DNA from 4 places in the Nonomuraea mangrovi genome. Region 2 is predicted to be linked to each of the others. Evidence: riboswitches for the same ligand, from Rfam matches in the RefSeq annotation. Region 2 holds a riboswitch; each other region holds the start of a gene.
What was found. Region 2 has a riboswitch for cyclic di-AMP ahead of ACFSKW_RS31475 (C40 family peptidase). Riboswitches for the same ligand answer to the same signal wherever they lie in the genome.
Positions count from the first base shown of each region.

Region 1 (3,575 bases), 200 kb from region 2:
GGCACCGAGGTGCGGCACGAGCCGGCCGACCTCAGTCTGCTGCGGCGACTGAAGAGCGCTCTTGAAGATCTGTGACGGCGTCCATGATCTGCTCCCACAGCGGGCGGGGCAGATCGTGGCCCATGCCGGGGAAGGTCATCAGCCGCGCGCCGGGGATCGCGGCGGCCGTGGCCCTGCCGCCGGAGACCTGCACCAGCACGTCGGCCTCGCCGTGGACCACCAGGGCGGGCATCCGCAGGCGGCCCAACCCCTCGGTACGGTCGCCCGAGGCCAGGATGGCGGCCAGCTGCCTGGTGGTCCCCGCGGGATCGTAGTCGCGGTCGTAGGCCAGGCCCGCGAGCTTCGCGATCCGCTCGCGGTCGAGCTCGTAACCGGGTGAGCCGATCACGGTCCAGACCTCCAGGGCCCGCTCGATCGCGGCCTGCCGGTCGGGAGCGGGAGCGGAGAACAGCGCGGCCGTCGCCTCGGGGGTGGGCGGCCCCGCGTCGGGGCTGGGGGTCGACATGATGGAGGTGAGCGTGAGCACCCTGCCGGGATGCGCGATGGCGAGCGCCTGAGCGATCATGCCGCCCATCGAGACGCCCAGCACGTGGGCCGCGGGCCAGCCGAGGGCGTCCATCAGGCCGGCCGCGTCGTCGGCCATGTCGCTCAGCAGGTAGGGCGCCGCCGCGCCCGGGGTGAGGTCGGGCACGCCCTCCTCGGAGAAATGGGTGGAGAGCCCCACGTCGCGGTTGTCGTACCTGACGACGTGGTGGCCCCTCCCGGCGAGCAGTTCGCAGAACTCGTCGTCCCAGTGGACCAGCTGGGATCCGAGTCCCATGATCAGCAGGAGGGGCCTGTCACGGGGGGTGCCGAAGGTGTCGTAGGCGATCTCGATACCGTTGGCATGCGCCTTGAGCGTCATGCGAAACAGAATCCCATTCTGTTTCGCGTGGCGGCAAGGGCCTAGCGGGAGACGACCTTGCGCAGGTGGCCGCGGCCCAGGTAGCCGACGCCACCGACGATCGCCAGACCGCCGATGAGGGCGAGAGCGGTACCGGTGTGGCCGTTCTCGTCCGTGGTCTCGGTACGGGCGGCGGTGGTGGTGGCGGCGCCCGTGTCGAACGAGGCGGGCTGGACGGACGCGCCGCCCTGCGCCTCTTCCTCGGCCTTCACCGCGGCGATCCGCTTGGCCTCGGCCTTCTTGGCCTCCTCGGCCTTCTTCGCCTTGGCGAGGGCGAGGAGGTCGACCGGCGGCTTGGCCGGGTTCCTGTCCTTACGGCTCCACGCACCGGTGGAGAAGGCGACGGGGTGGTTCTTCTTGCCCACGCCGTTGCCCCACTTGGTGATGACGTACTGGATCTTGATGTGCCCCTCGCCGCCGATGCCGTCCACGCCCAGCGTGTCGGAGTTGAACCTGCCGCCGGTGAGCTCGGCGAAGGTCTTGGCGTCGAGGTCGAGCATGATGCCGTTGTTCGAGGGGTTGCCGGGACCGCGGTCGCCGACGAAGAAGGGGGCCTTCTTGCCCTTGTAGACGACGTAGCCCTCGGTCATGAGGGGCCAGCTCGGGCTGGCGATCAGACCCTTGCGCATCGGAATGCCACTGGCGGGCAGGCCGGTGTCACCGGCGCGGCCGGAGGCGTCGTCCCAGTAGTAGGAGGCGGTGGTGGACCCCTGGAGGAGGGTCCGCTGCTGGGTGACCTGGCTGATGTCGGGCCCGGAGGGCTCGGCGAGAGCGGCGGCGGCACCGGTGCCTACGGCGAGGGCGGTGGTGACGAGCAGGGCGGAAACGCGCATGCCAAAGCGGCGGGTCATGAAAGTCCTTTGTGCGAGGGAATGGGCAATCCGCGCTCGAATGAAGATCAGGCAAAGGCGTAGCCGGGCATGGGCCTAACAGTCGCTACGCAAAGGAGAGCGCGAAGAAGCGGGGGAAAGCGCCGCTCAGTTTGGGGGGTGGTAGTACACGAGTGTGGTCCTCTCCATCTCGCCTACCGGGTTAGCTGACGGGTTCGGGCGTGGAGATGCCCTACCGGCACTGGGCCGGATTCACCCCAAAGAGATGGGTCCCCGGTTCCCGCGTTCGCGGGATTCGGCGCCGACCAGCCTGCTCTTCCTTGTGAAGGGCACGTCACCGGTCGGTAACGCAATGGACTCTAGGCGCAAACCACCCCAAAGGCAAAAGCAAAGCCATGAATCGGAAAGAAGATCTACCTTTTATCGTCACGAATCGACAGGCCCAGAAGACACGAAAACCCCTGCGAAACAACGGGTTTCACGGGGTCCGGCATGGTAAATCGATCAGAAGTCAAAAATCATGGAAGAGTCATGGTCGAACGCCGGATTCGGCACGGCGCGAGGGGCGCGGCCCAGGCCGTACGGCACGCCCCGTGTCCGCCGCGCCGCGGACACGGGGCGCGGTCCGTCAGACCTCGAGCTTCTCCTCGATCGAGCGCAGCTGGTGCCGCGCCATCGCCAGGTTCGCCCTGCCGCGGTCCAGCGCGAGGTAAAGGAACAGTCCCTTGCCGCCCCTGCCGGTCATCGGCCTGATGATGTGGTACTGGCCGGTCAGCGTGATGAGAATGTCCTCGATGGTGTCCTTGAGGCCGAGGGAGTCCATCGTGCGCATCTTGGCCTTGACGACCTCGGTGTTGCCCGCGGCGGCCACCTGCAGGTCCAGGTCCTTGGAGCCGCCCAGGGCGCCCAGGGCCATGCCGCTGCCGTAGTCGACCACGACGGCGCCGAGAGCGCCGTCGATCGCCATCATCTCCTTGAGGGAGACGTCCATGCTCGCCATGCATTCCTCCGTGTGGATGTGAGTCACTTTCGCGATGCGATGGCGGCAACACTCGCCGCCGTCTTGCGACCCTCCAGCCGCAGCAGCCCCAGGTTGGTGCCAGGGTCGGCCAGGACTGTGAGGACGATCGTGGGGCCGGCCGCGTAGAAGGCGGCGAAGCCCGCGGTGCCCGAGATGAGGGTTTCCTCCAGGGCGCCCTTGCCTGCCAGGATGGCCATGCGCTTGCTGAGCGCGAGGAGGGCCGCCGAGAGCGCCGCCGTCTGCTCGACGTTGCCGCCCGTCAGGTCGCTGGCGATGGTCAGCCCGTCCACGCTGCAGGCGATGCTCCCGCTGACGTCGGGAGTGCGTTCACGCAGGAGCACCATCTCTCTCAGCACCTCGTCCCGCAGCTCCACCGGTGGCCTCCTTCTGAGTGAGGGGAACCTCACGACAGCTCCTCCAGCGCCTTCTTCAGCCGGATCAGCAGGTTGATGTCGGTCGGGTCCGCGGTCACCACGGGCCCGAGTGGCAGGGCAGGAGCGTCGGGGTCGGGCCGCGGCCGCGACTCCTCGTCCCGGCCGAGCCGCCTGGGCAGCGGCGGCGGCATGCCCTCCGAACGTGCGAGCAGCCCCGCCGCGGCAAGGCGGCGTACGGCCAGCAGCGTCGCGTAACCGGGTCTGCCGAGCTTCATCGCCAGTTCCAGTGGGGTGGCCGCGCGGTCGGCGTGGACGAGGATCTCCCACTGCAGGTCGTTCAGCACGACGCGATGGCCGGGCAGCCGCCTGACCGGCGCCACGGGCGCTGTGTCCACGTCGGCCGACGG
Region 1 covers NZ_JBHUFV010000047.1:87,230-90,804, forward strand. The annotation lists gene ACFSKW_RS30440 (hypothetical protein) at 1-75, shown strand, start outside; gene ACFSKW_RS30445 (alpha/beta fold hydrolase) at 32-904, opposite strand; gene ACFSKW_RS30450 (hypothetical protein) at 946-1,794, opposite strand; cyclic di-AMP (ydaO/yuaA leader) riboswitch at 1,950-2,084, opposite strand; gene ACFSKW_RS30455 (hypothetical protein) at 2,402-2,773, opposite strand; gene ACFSKW_RS30460 (roadblock/LC7 domain-containing protein) at 2,797-3,168, opposite strand; gene ACFSKW_RS30465 (hypothetical protein) at 3,198-3,575, opposite strand, start outside.
Region 1: linked by a shared signal. The riboswitch ahead of ACFSKW_RS30450 (hypothetical protein) and the one ahead of ACFSKW_RS31475 (C40 family peptidase) in region 2 are both predicted to bind cyclic di-AMP.

Region 2 (3,575 bases):
GCACGCTCTCGGGGCCGCGCCAGGTCACCAAGATCGTCGAGGTCAACGGCTACGAGATGGAGATCGAGCCGACCGACCATCTGGCCTTCTTCACCTACACCGACCGGCCGGGCATCGTCGGCGTCGTGGGTCACCTGCTGGGCGAGAAGGGCATCAACATCGCCTCCATGCAGGTGGCGCGGGACGTCAAGGGCGGCAAGGCGCTGATCGCGCTGACCGTCGACTCGGCGATCCCCGCCGACGTGGTGGACCAGATCGTGGGCGAGATCGGCGCCGACAGCGGGCGCTCGGTGGACCTCACCGACTGACGGCCGCTCGCGTCACGACGCCCTCCCGCCCTGTGGCGCGGGAGGGCGTTCTTCTTGCCGTCATCTCCCGGTTCCCTGCGCCGTACGGCACGCCGTGCCACGCGCCTCCGTGGCCACCGGCCGCCCTCCGTCCAGGGGACGCTCCTCGGGAGCGCTCGCGCGCCACCGCAACGGCGTCTCAAATAGTGAGATATTCGGACGTCCTACGAGACAGCCGGGGCCGTGCCAGGTACTTTGGAATGGATGCGCTGGGTACTCGTCATTCTTACCAGCCGCGACGGGGCCTGTTAGGGCAGGTCGGCCACCCGTCGCGGTGAGCGGCGTCGTGTCGGCCTTAAGCCCCCTCCGTCCGGTCCGTGATCCGGACCGCACGAGACCAGGCCCGGTCGGATTCGCGACCGGGATCCGACGTCCGATCCACTCGCGTCCGCGAAAAGAGATGAGTCACGTGTACGACATGTATCCATGGAACCGCGCCGAAGATCACGATGAGGAGGCGGCGGAGGCCGTCCAGACCGCGCTGGACCGCAGGGACAACGGCGGCTCCCCCTCCCCCCGCTGAACGGGGCCACCCGGTGGAGTTCCCCCTGCTCCACCGGGGTGAACCCACTCGCCTTCGAACCGCATGAGCCCGGGAATCACAGGAGACGACCGTCTCCTGTGATTCCCGGGCTCATGCGCGCGCCTGAACCTCCGGAAGGCTCCGCGGAACGGGGTGTCTCCGGGAGCCTTCGGATCTTCACGTCTTTCGCGGCCGCTGACGGTGTTCTCCGTCATGCGACAGCGCCAGGGAGTCCTCGTGTCTCCGTGCCAGTCGTGGGGCCGGAGTGCTGGAACCTCCCGCGAGTTCGGCGGCCCGGGCCTAGAAGGTGGCCCGCAGCGACATGGGGGCCGCCTCGGTCTTCACCTCGACCAGTCGCCGGGACTGCGCCACGCCCTTCGGGTCAGGCCGTACCGCGCCGACGAACGCCTGGCGGCGCCACGGGCTGAGCTTCTCCTCCTTCACCACGTCGCCGCTGCGCGGCGCGTGCACCATGTAGCCGTCCTTGGAGATCATCCCGACGTGCCCGAGGTTGCTGAAGAAGACCAGGTCGCCGGGCTTCAGGTTCTCCCACTTGATCTTCTTGTCGAATGCCTGGTACTGGTCGCGTGCCACGCGGGGAAGCTCGATCCCCGCCTTCTCGTAGGCCCTCAGCATCAGTCCCGAGCAGTCGTAGCCGCTCGGGCTGGTGCCGCCCCAGACGTACGGGGTGCCCCGTTTGGACATCGCGAACTTCAGTGCGATCTGCCATGCGGGCTTGGGTATCTGCTTGAGCTGGGCCTTCTTGATGTCCGCTCCGGTGATGGTCATCGTGCGAGCGGGGTCGCCCTGTACGGGCTTGGTGTCGTCAGGTTGGACCGACTGGCTCTTCAGGGTCTCGACCTGGATGGGGGTGGCCGACGCGGGGGAGGCGGCGGCGGCTGATCCTGCGGCGAGGAGGCCACCGAGGACGGCGGCCGTGACGATGCGAGACAGGGGAATGTCCTTCCACGGGGCCGACCGGGTTAGCTGACGGGCTCGGGCGTGGAAGCCGCCCTACGGCATGGGGGTGCCGATTCGCCCCAAGGGGGAATGGGTCCCCGGCTCCGTGCGAACGTCGCAGCGGATTAGGCTGGCAGGGACTCTAACGAAAGGGTCAAAAGACCGCAAACCCGACAAAACGCCGTGTCCGGAAAATGAGATGCGGTGTTCGACAGCCGAGACGACCCGGTAAGGTACCGGCCATGGAGTCGCGCAACATTCGTCTGGCCGTCATTCCCGGTGACGGGATCGGCACCGAGGTCGTCGCCGAAGGGCTCAAGGTCCTGGAGGCGGTCGGCGCCAAGATCGACACCACTCACTACGATCTGGGTGCCACCCGTTACAACGCCACCGGTGAGACCCTCACCGACGAAACCCTGCAGGAACTGCGCGGCTACGACGCCATCCTGCTCGGCGCGATCGGCGACCCGAGCGTCCCGCCAGGGATCCTCGAGCGCGACCTGCTGCTCCGACTCCGCTTCGAGCTCGACCACTACGTCAACCTGCGCCCGGTGAAGCTCTTCCCCGGCGTGGAGACCCCGCTGGCCGACACCCGCCCCGAGGACATCGACATGATCGTCGTCCGCGAGGGCACGGAGAGCCTCTACGCCGGCGCCGGCGGCGTCCTGCGTCGCGGCACCCCGCACGAGGTCGCCACCCAGGACTCCCTCAACACCGCCTTCGGCGTCGAGCGTGTGATCCGCTACGCCTTCGCCAAGGCCGCCGAGCGTCCCCGCAAGAAGCTCACGCTGGTCCACAAGACCAACGTGCTCGCCTACGCGGGCGACCTCTGGATGCGCACCCTCAACCGGGTCGCCGCGGACTTCCCCGACGTCACCACCGAGTACCAGCACGTCGACGCCGCCTCGATGTTCTTCGTCAACCAGCCGGAGCGCTTCGACGTGATCGTCACCGACAACCTGTTCGGCGACATCATCACCGACATCGGCGCCGCCATCGCCGGCGGCATCGGCCTGGCCGCCAGCGGCAACATCAACCCCGACAGGACCGCGCCCAGCATGTTCGAGCCGGTCCACGGCAGCGCGCCCGACATCGCGGGCCAGGGCAAGGCCGACCCGACCGCCACCATCCTGTCCGTCGCCATGATGCTCGACCACCTCGGCCTGACCGAGGAGGCGGCCCGCGTCGAGCAGGCCGTCGCCGACGACATCGTGGAACGCCTGGCGGGATGGGCCGGCCGTACGACGCACGAGATCGGTGACGACATCACCGCACGAGTAGCCGGCGGCGCCTGACCGCCTGCCACTCAGCACCACAGGCGGCCTGGCGCCCTTCGGCCGGGTCCATACTGTCCTGGATCCGGCGAGCGCGTAGCCGCCTGGATACCACATTGAGCGCCTGGCGGCTCGCGAGATCGCCAGGCGTTTGCTGTAAGTTCCCGTTACCCGGTTCATCGCAAAATGGACTCAGGGCAAATCTCGCGAAAAGAGAAGGATTTCCGTCATGACCACCGCTCAGAAGCTCAGCTTCGATGTGCAGCTCTCCGACCACGCTCGCACTGCGGCGGAGCGTGAGCAGGTACTGGCGAGCCCGGGGTTCGGGCAGACCTTCACCGATCACATGATCTCGATCGACTACACCGAGGGCAGGGGCTGGCACGACGCGCGGCTCATGCCGTACGGGCCGCTCGTCCTCGACCCCGCGACCTCGGTCTTCCACTACGCGCAGGAGCTGTTCGAGGGACT
Region 2 covers NZ_JBHUFV010000047.1:283,198-286,772, reverse strand. The annotation lists gene serA (phosphoglycerate dehydrogenase) at 1-308, shown strand, start outside; gene ACFSKW_RS31480 (hypothetical protein) at 748-870, shown strand; gene ACFSKW_RS31475 (C40 family peptidase) at 1,171-1,659, opposite strand; cyclic di-AMP (ydaO/yuaA leader) riboswitch at 1,828-1,972, opposite strand; gene ACFSKW_RS31470 (3-isopropylmalate dehydrogenase) at 2,073-3,125, shown strand; gene ACFSKW_RS31465 (branched-chain amino acid aminotransferase) at 3,334-3,575, shown strand, end outside.

Region 3 (3,575 bases), on a different contig from region 2:
TCGCGGTAGGTCTCGGACGCCTCGGCGAACTCGAGCACGTCGGCCGCGTTGAAGTCGGTCCTGAACCGGCTGGGCTCGACGATCATCACGCGGATCCCGAACGGCGCCACCTCCCCTGCCAGGGCCTCGGACCAGCCTTCGAGGGCGAACTTCGACGCGGAGTACGCCGACACGCCGGGGAACGACATGCGCCCGCCCTGGCTGCTCATCTGCACGATCGTCCCCGTGCCCCTGCCCCGCATCGCCGGCAGCGCCGCTCGGACGAGGGCTGCGGGGCCGAACAGGTGCAGCTCCATCAGCTCGCGCAACCGCGAGTCACTGACCTCCTCAACCGCTCCCACCACGGCCCGGCCCGCGTTGTTGACCAGCACGTCCACCTGCCCGAAGCGGTCGAGCGTGCCCTGCACGAGGTCCGCGGCCGCGGCGACGTCGCGGGCGTCGAACTTCGCGATCAGGAAGGTGTCCGGGTACGCGGCCTCCAGGTCGGCCACGCTCTCGGGCCGGCGCACCGCCGCCACCACGTTGTCGCCCGCCGCGAGCGCCGACTCCGCCAGTGCGCGCCCGAAACCGCGGGACGCGCCGGTGATGATCCAGGTCTGTGTCGTCATGGCGAGAACGCTATGGTTTCGAGCGCGCTCGAACGCAAACCCGCGCGACCACGAACACTGAGACGTCGTCGTGGTGAGCGGGTGGCGAGACGCCGGAAATGATGTCGCCGGGCATTCGGCTGACGCGTAAGGTGCGGGCGTGCATCCTGCTGATTTCTATACAGGCATCGTCGCCGAGTTATACGGGCCGCTGAAGTCCGTGGCCCAAGATCCAGAGCCCTACGCGGCGTTCGTCCAAGAGGCTGGTTCCCCGGCTCTGGAGCTGGGGTGCGGGGACGGCGATCCATTGCTCGACCTGCGTCGGCGCGGCCTCGACGTCGAGGGTGTCGACTCCTCGGCGGACATGCTGCAGCGGTGCCGTCACCGGGCGCGGAAGCAAGGCGTCGATGTCGTCGTCTACCACCAGCGCATGGAGGCGCTCGATCTGCCACGCCGCTACCGTGCGATCTTTCTTGCCGGGCCGACTTTCAACCTGCTCCCCGACGACTCCATCGCTCTGGCCGCCCTTCACCGCATCCGCGACCATCTCGCCGTGGGCGGCACCGCCCTGGTGCCGCTGTTCGTCCCATCGCCCACACCTGCCGAACGGATCGGCCGGGTGCGCACCGCTACAGCGGACGACGGTGCAGAGTTGCGGGTCTCGGTGGTGTCCGAGGAGCGTAGCGATTCCGCGCGGACGCAGACGACGGTGTTGCGCTACGAGCGGTGCCGCGACGGCGAGAGCACCGTCGTGGACCGCCCCTGGGTACTGCACTGGTACACCCGCTCAGGATTCGAGAGCCTTGCCGCAGCCGCCGGCCTGATCGCGGTCTCGGTCCTGGAGTCGCCAGGCGCCTCCGACCTGCAATTCCAGCTGCAGGCCGCCGGTTAAGCTGCTGTCGAGTTGTCAGGGTTGCCTGCTGGTCGCCGCCCAGTCGAGGAGCGCCTGAGCGGTCTCGAAGCGGCGGCTGGAGCTGCTCTCTCCCAGAAGCACGCCGACCAGCTGACGGCCGTCCCGGTCGGCGGCGAAGGCGAGGGTGTAGCCCGCGGCGCGCGTGAATCCGGTCTTCAGGCCGATGGTGCCCGGCGTGCGGAGGAGGCGATTCGTGTTCCGCCAGGAGTAGGCGCGGTGCTCCGCCGTCTCAGGGATCGAGCGGTGCCGGGTGGAGCCGACCTTCTTGATCAACTGGTTGTTCAGCGCCGCCTGGGCGAGCCGCACCTGGTCGCGTGCGGTGGAGTAGCCGCCGCCCTTGGCGGGCATCCCGTCGACGTTGACGTACAGTGTGTCCTTCATGGCGAGCTCGCGGGCGTTGGCGTTCATCTTCGCCGTGAACGCGTCGACACCAGGCCCGTACGTGCGGGCGAGCGCGTGGGCGGCGTCCGCGCCGGAGGGCAGCATCAGGGCGTACAGCAGGTCCTCCACGGTGAGCCGGTCACCGGCGCGCAGGTACGCCACCGAGGCGCCGCCCCTCGACGCGTAACGCACGTCCTTGGCGGTGACCTCGACCACGTCGGTCGGCTTGGCCTGCTTCAACACGGTGTAGGCGGTCATCACCTTGGTAATGCTGGCCACCGGGACCCGAAGATCGGCCTTCTTGCTGAAGTAGACCTTGCCGGTCTTGGCGTCGATCACATGGGCGGCACGGCCGAGCACCGCGGGGGCGTCAGCGGAGGGGGCGGGAACGTGGGCACGGGGAGCCGGTGAAACGACCGAACCGGCCGGTGGGGCGGCCTGTGCGACAGGGGCGACGGCGGTCACGGCGCCTGCGGTGATGGCGACGCCGAGCAGCGCGCGGCCCAGCCGGTTCTTGAGGTACGTGGGCATGAAGGGGTTGTGCTCCTAGCTTCCATGCCGCCTACCGGGTTAGCTGACGGGTTCGGGCTGGGAAGTGCCCTACGGACGCGGCTGAGCCGGCGTTCGATTCACCCCAAGGGAAGTGGGTCCCCGGTTCCGTGGATACGGATTCGGCGGCCGAGTGTCGTCCTGCGGATGAGCCTCAGGAGACGCGCGGTCCGGGCAATGCAATGGCAACGGACGAGTCGACGGCTCGCTGCACAATGCACTAAAAATAGCCAAACTGCACAAAAGGGGCAAATACTCCACACTCGCTCCCGCCCGATCCGCTACGCGTCGGCGATCGACCCCCAGCCGTCGTTCCAGATGTTGTCCCAGTCGGCCTTCACGATGAGCTTGTACGCGCGGTGATCGCAGCACCGAGCCGGCAAGGTGCGACACCGACCGCCAGCAGGCGGAACCGGCTCGATCCGCGCCCCAGCCGCGTCCGTTGACTCAGCGTCCCCGGTCATGTCGGAGCGGGGACGGTTCGAGGTCGAGCGCGAGGTGGAGTTGGCGCGTCCACCAGCGCAGCTGCGCGGTCGGGTCGCTCGCCGCGACGCCGGTGAGGCCGGCGCTGCGGCGGAAGGCACTCCCGTAGAGAGGCTCCATCGCCATCGCTTGGTGGAGGGCCGCGACCGCGAGCCGCGTGTCCTCGGTCGAAGCCGCGGACGGCCGAAGCCTGTGGAGTGCGTCGACAACCGGGTTCAGCATCCCGTCGCCATGCTCTCGCCAGCCCGCAGCATGCAGCGCGACCGCCAGCTCGCCGTAGCCCTGCCGGTACAGACCTGCGAGTGACTCGACGAGCTCCAGGAGGTCGGCGCCCTGCTCCAGCCACGACGAGAGAACGTCCTGCACAGCGGCTCTCAGTTGGCGTCCACCGTGTCGAAGCAGTTCGCGCAGCAGGTTGTCGCGGCTCTGGAAGTGGTGTGTCACGCCGGCGTCGGTCATGCCGACCCGGGCGGCGACGGCACGCACCTGGACCGCCGCGACGCCTCCGTCGGCGAGCAGCGCTGCCGCGGCGTCGAGGATCAGCCGGCGAGCCTCTTCAGGCGGTCTTCGTGTACGGCGTGTCCCCACGACTCCAACCTTACCTTGACCGGCCAAGGCAGCGGGTCGTATCGTACCTTGACAGCTCAAGGTAAGGGGTGCGG
Region 3 covers NZ_JBHUFV010000007.1:29,706-33,280, forward strand. The annotation lists gene ACFSKW_RS05615 (SDR family NAD(P)-dependent oxidoreductase) at 1-608, opposite strand, end outside; gene ACFSKW_RS05620 (class I SAM-dependent methyltransferase) at 748-1,479, shown strand; gene ACFSKW_RS05625 (D-alanyl-D-alanine carboxypeptidase family protein) at 1,495-2,412, opposite strand; cyclic di-AMP (ydaO/yuaA leader) riboswitch at 2,426-2,568, opposite strand; gene ACFSKW_RS05630 (TetR family transcriptional regulator) at 2,878-3,501, opposite strand.
Region 3: linked by a shared signal. The riboswitch ahead of ACFSKW_RS05625 (D-alanyl-D-alanine carboxypeptidase family protein) and the one ahead of ACFSKW_RS31475 (C40 family peptidase) in region 2 are both predicted to bind cyclic di-AMP.

Region 4 (3,575 bases), on a different contig from region 2:
TAGGCGGTTGTGGACCGTTCTACGCACCACACGCCATGCGAGTTCTTCATATAGAAACGATCAAGTCAATAGCCGCCGTCAAGCGCCGCACGAATCGACCTTGACGACCTTTCCCGTATGCGTTTACCGTCTGCGAGACGAGCAGCTTGCTCGGGCCGAGACGTCGCCGAGTTGTGCTGTTGGGGGGAGGGCTCCCGATGGATGTGCTCACCGACGACGGAGTCGTGCTGAGCCAGGACGACCTGGAACTCCTGGCGGAGTTGGCCAAGGGCGTCACGGTCGACCGCGTGGGCAGGACGCTGGAGATCAGCGGTCGCACGGTCCGCCGCCGCCTGCGGGTCATCTGCGACAGGATCGGCGTCGCCACGGCGATCGAGGCGGTGGCCTGGGCGGCGCGCCGAAGACTCATCTAGCCGGCGCGGTTGCGTCTCGCGTACGGCCTCCATCCGGTTCCGGCGCGAGCGGCTCCCGGCTAGTCGGCGATGCGGACGGCTCCCGCGAAGGGCCTGTTGCCGATCGTGGCGATCCGGACGACGTCGCCGGTCTGGGGCGCGTGCACCATCATCCCGCCGCCGATGTAGATGCCCACGTGGTGCAGGTCGCTGTAGAAGAAGACCAGGTCACCCGGGCGCAGCTCCTCGCGCGTGATGTGCGTGCCCGCGGTCCACTGGTCGCCGGTGTAGTGCGGCAGGCTGATGCCGACGCGCTGGTAGGCGGCCATGACCAGCCCCGAGCAGTCGTAGGAGCCGGGACCTTCGGCCCCCCACACGTACGGCTTGAGCTGCTGCGTCAGCGCCCAGCGTGCGGCCTCCGCCGCCTTGCCGCTGCCGATGATCGGCAGGTTGACCTTGGTGGCGCGGGTGCCGGGCCGTCCCGCCTCACCGATCGCCCGCCTGAACAGGCTGCTCTCGACCTTGGCCACCATCGAGGTGATCTTGTCCCGCTTGCCGCCGAGGTCGTCGACGAGCTTCTGGACCTCCGCCAGGCGCGTCTTGGCCGTCGCCCTGGCCTTCTCCGCGGCGGCGATGGACTCGGCGAGCTCCTTGACCTCCTGGCCCTGCTGCTGGTTGATGGCGAAGGAGGTGGCGGCGGCGTCGAGGAAGGCGCCGGGATCGGTCGCGTTGGCGAAGGCGAGGCCGTCGGTGAAACCGCCGGACATGTAGGTGCTCTCGGCCAGGAGGGTGGCCCTGGCGCGCTTGGCTGCCAGATCGGCTTCGCTGGTGGCCAGGATCTTCTTGGCGTTGTCCGCGGACTTCTTGACGCTCTTGAGCTTCTCGCGCTGCCCGTTGTACTGCTCGGTGAGCGTCTCGATGTCGTTGTGGAGCTTCTCGACCTGCTTGGAGAGCTCCCTGAGCGACGGCTTGGGGTCGGCCATGGCCGAGCCGAGAGGCGTGGTGAGGACCAGAACGGCCATCGCGGCGCCCAGGATCGCGAACCGCTTCCGGCGGGAACCGGGTTCGTGGGGGCGGGCGTGCTCGCCCGCCGACTCCCCTTCGCGGATGCGCCTGCGCTTCACCAACCAGCTCCTCTCGTAGTCGCCGACCGGGTTAGCTGACGGGTTCGGGCCGGAGCAGCCCTACCGAGCCCGAGCTCGGATTCACCCCTTGACGGCTGGGCGGCCGCCGGCGGGTCCCCGGCTCCCCTTGTGGGGGATTAGGCGTGTCTCCACGCCTGGCCGCGTGGGGGACATCGTCGGTGGACACTAGTGCAAGCAAGGTTCGTGCTCAACCAGAACTGCCAATCCAGTAGAGGATGCGCATCCAAAGGATCACGGGCAGATCACGCAAAAGCCCGATCGACCAGGGGATTGCAAAGCCTTTACTGAGTTTCGCGAAGGTTTGTCGGGTTTGTCGTGCAGAGATGCATAGCGTGCCCGCCTCGCTACAGTGCGTCATGTGACGGTAGTTAAGGGTGGGCCGAAACGAGCTAGGTACGCTGAAGGGCCATGGAGCAGGTCGTCGAGCGCACAATGCAGGACACCGAGATCGTCGTACGGCGAGCCCGCACGCCGGACGTCAGGTCGATCAGGCGCCTGGTCGACATCTACGCGGGCGCGGGCCGCAAGCTGCTGGAAAAGGCCACGGTCACGCTGTACGAGGACGTCCAGGAGTTCTGGGTCGCCGAGCGCGGCGGCCAGGTCGTCGGCTGCGGCGCGCTCCATGTGCTCTGGGAGGACCTCGCCGAAATTCGCACGGTCGCGGTCGACCCCGCCGTCAAAGGTTCAGGCATCGGTCACCGTATTGTTACCGCGCTGGTGGGAACGGCCCGTGACCTGGGGCTCCGCAGGGTCTTCTGCCTGACGTTCGAGGTCGACTTCTTCGCCCGGCACGGCTTCGTCCCGATCCAGGGAACACCGGTGTCACCCGAGGTCTACGCCGAGTTGCTGGCCTCCTACGACGAGGGTGTGGCCGAGTTTCTGGATCTGGAGCATGTCAAGCCCAACACCCTTGGCAACACCAGGATGCTGCTCCATCTGGAAGCAGTTGACTATGGCGTTGACCAAGAGGAAAGGTGATTGTTGATACTCATGTCGATACGTTGGGCAACAGCAAGCATGTGTCCTGACATGTGCCACATGCGCCATCGAAGCGAGGTGACACGGTGAGCACCGGACAGCCGCCGTATCCGCAGGATCAACCTGATGACAATTCCGGATACGGTCAGCAGAACGCAGGACGCCCGGGCGAGCAGCCCGATCCTGACGTGACGATCGTGGGCTACCGCCATGAAGGCGGCGGCTACGGTCAGCCGTCCCAGGGCCAGCCCGACTACGGCCAGCAGCAGGGCTACGGCCAGCAGCAGCAGGGCTATGGTCAGCAGGGCTACAGCCAGCCCGGCTACGGCCAGCAGCAGGGCTACGGCCAGCAGGCCGCGTCCTCGGGTCAGCAGCCCGGCTACGGCCAGCAGCAGCCCTCCTACGGCCAGCAGCCCGGCTACGGGCAGCAGGCCCCTTCCTCGGGGCAGCAGCCCTACGGCCAGCCTGACTACGGCCAGCAGCAGCCCGGCTATGGGCAGCAGCAGCCCTCCTACGGTCAGCAGCCCGGCTATGGGCAGCAGCAGCCGTCCTCGGGCCAGCAGCCTTCCTACGGTCAGCCCGACTACGGGCAGCAGCAGGGCTACGGTCAGCAGGCATCCTCGGGCCAGCCGCCCGAGTACGGCCAGCCCGGCCACGGCCAGCAGCAGCCCGGCTATGGGCAGCAGCAGCCTGGTTACGGCCAGCAGCCCGGCTACGGGCAGCAGCAGCCGTCCTCGGGCCAGCAGCCTTCCTACGGTCAGCCCGACTACGGCCAGCAGGGCCAGTCGCAGCCCGGCTACGGCCAGCAGTCCCCGTACGGCCAGCAGCAGCCCTACGCCCAGCCCGGCTACGGCCAGCAGCAGCCCGCGTACGGGCAGCCCGGCTACGGCCAGCCCTACGGGGCGCCGGCAGGGGTGCAGCCGCCCGGCGCGCCCGCCCCGCTCGCCGAGTGGTGGCAGCGCCTGGTCGCCCGCATCGTCGACGGTGTGATCTTCGGGATCTTCTGGTTCGTGCTGGGTCTCATCCTCGCCATCTTCTTCGTGGCCAGCTACAACCTCAG
Region 4 covers NZ_JBHUFV010000035.1:122,928-126,502, reverse strand. The annotation lists gene ACFSKW_RS24555 (LuxR C-terminal-related transcriptional regulator) at 198-413, shown strand; gene ACFSKW_RS24550 (C40 family peptidase) at 473-1,516, opposite strand; cyclic di-AMP (ydaO/yuaA leader) riboswitch at 1,522-1,670, opposite strand; gene ACFSKW_RS24545 (amino-acid N-acetyltransferase) at 1,946-2,515, shown strand; gene ACFSKW_RS24540 (RDD family protein) at 2,602-3,575, shown strand, end outside.
Region 4: linked by a shared signal. The riboswitch ahead of ACFSKW_RS24550 (C40 family peptidase) and the one ahead of ACFSKW_RS31475 (C40 family peptidase) in region 2 are both predicted to bind cyclic di-AMP.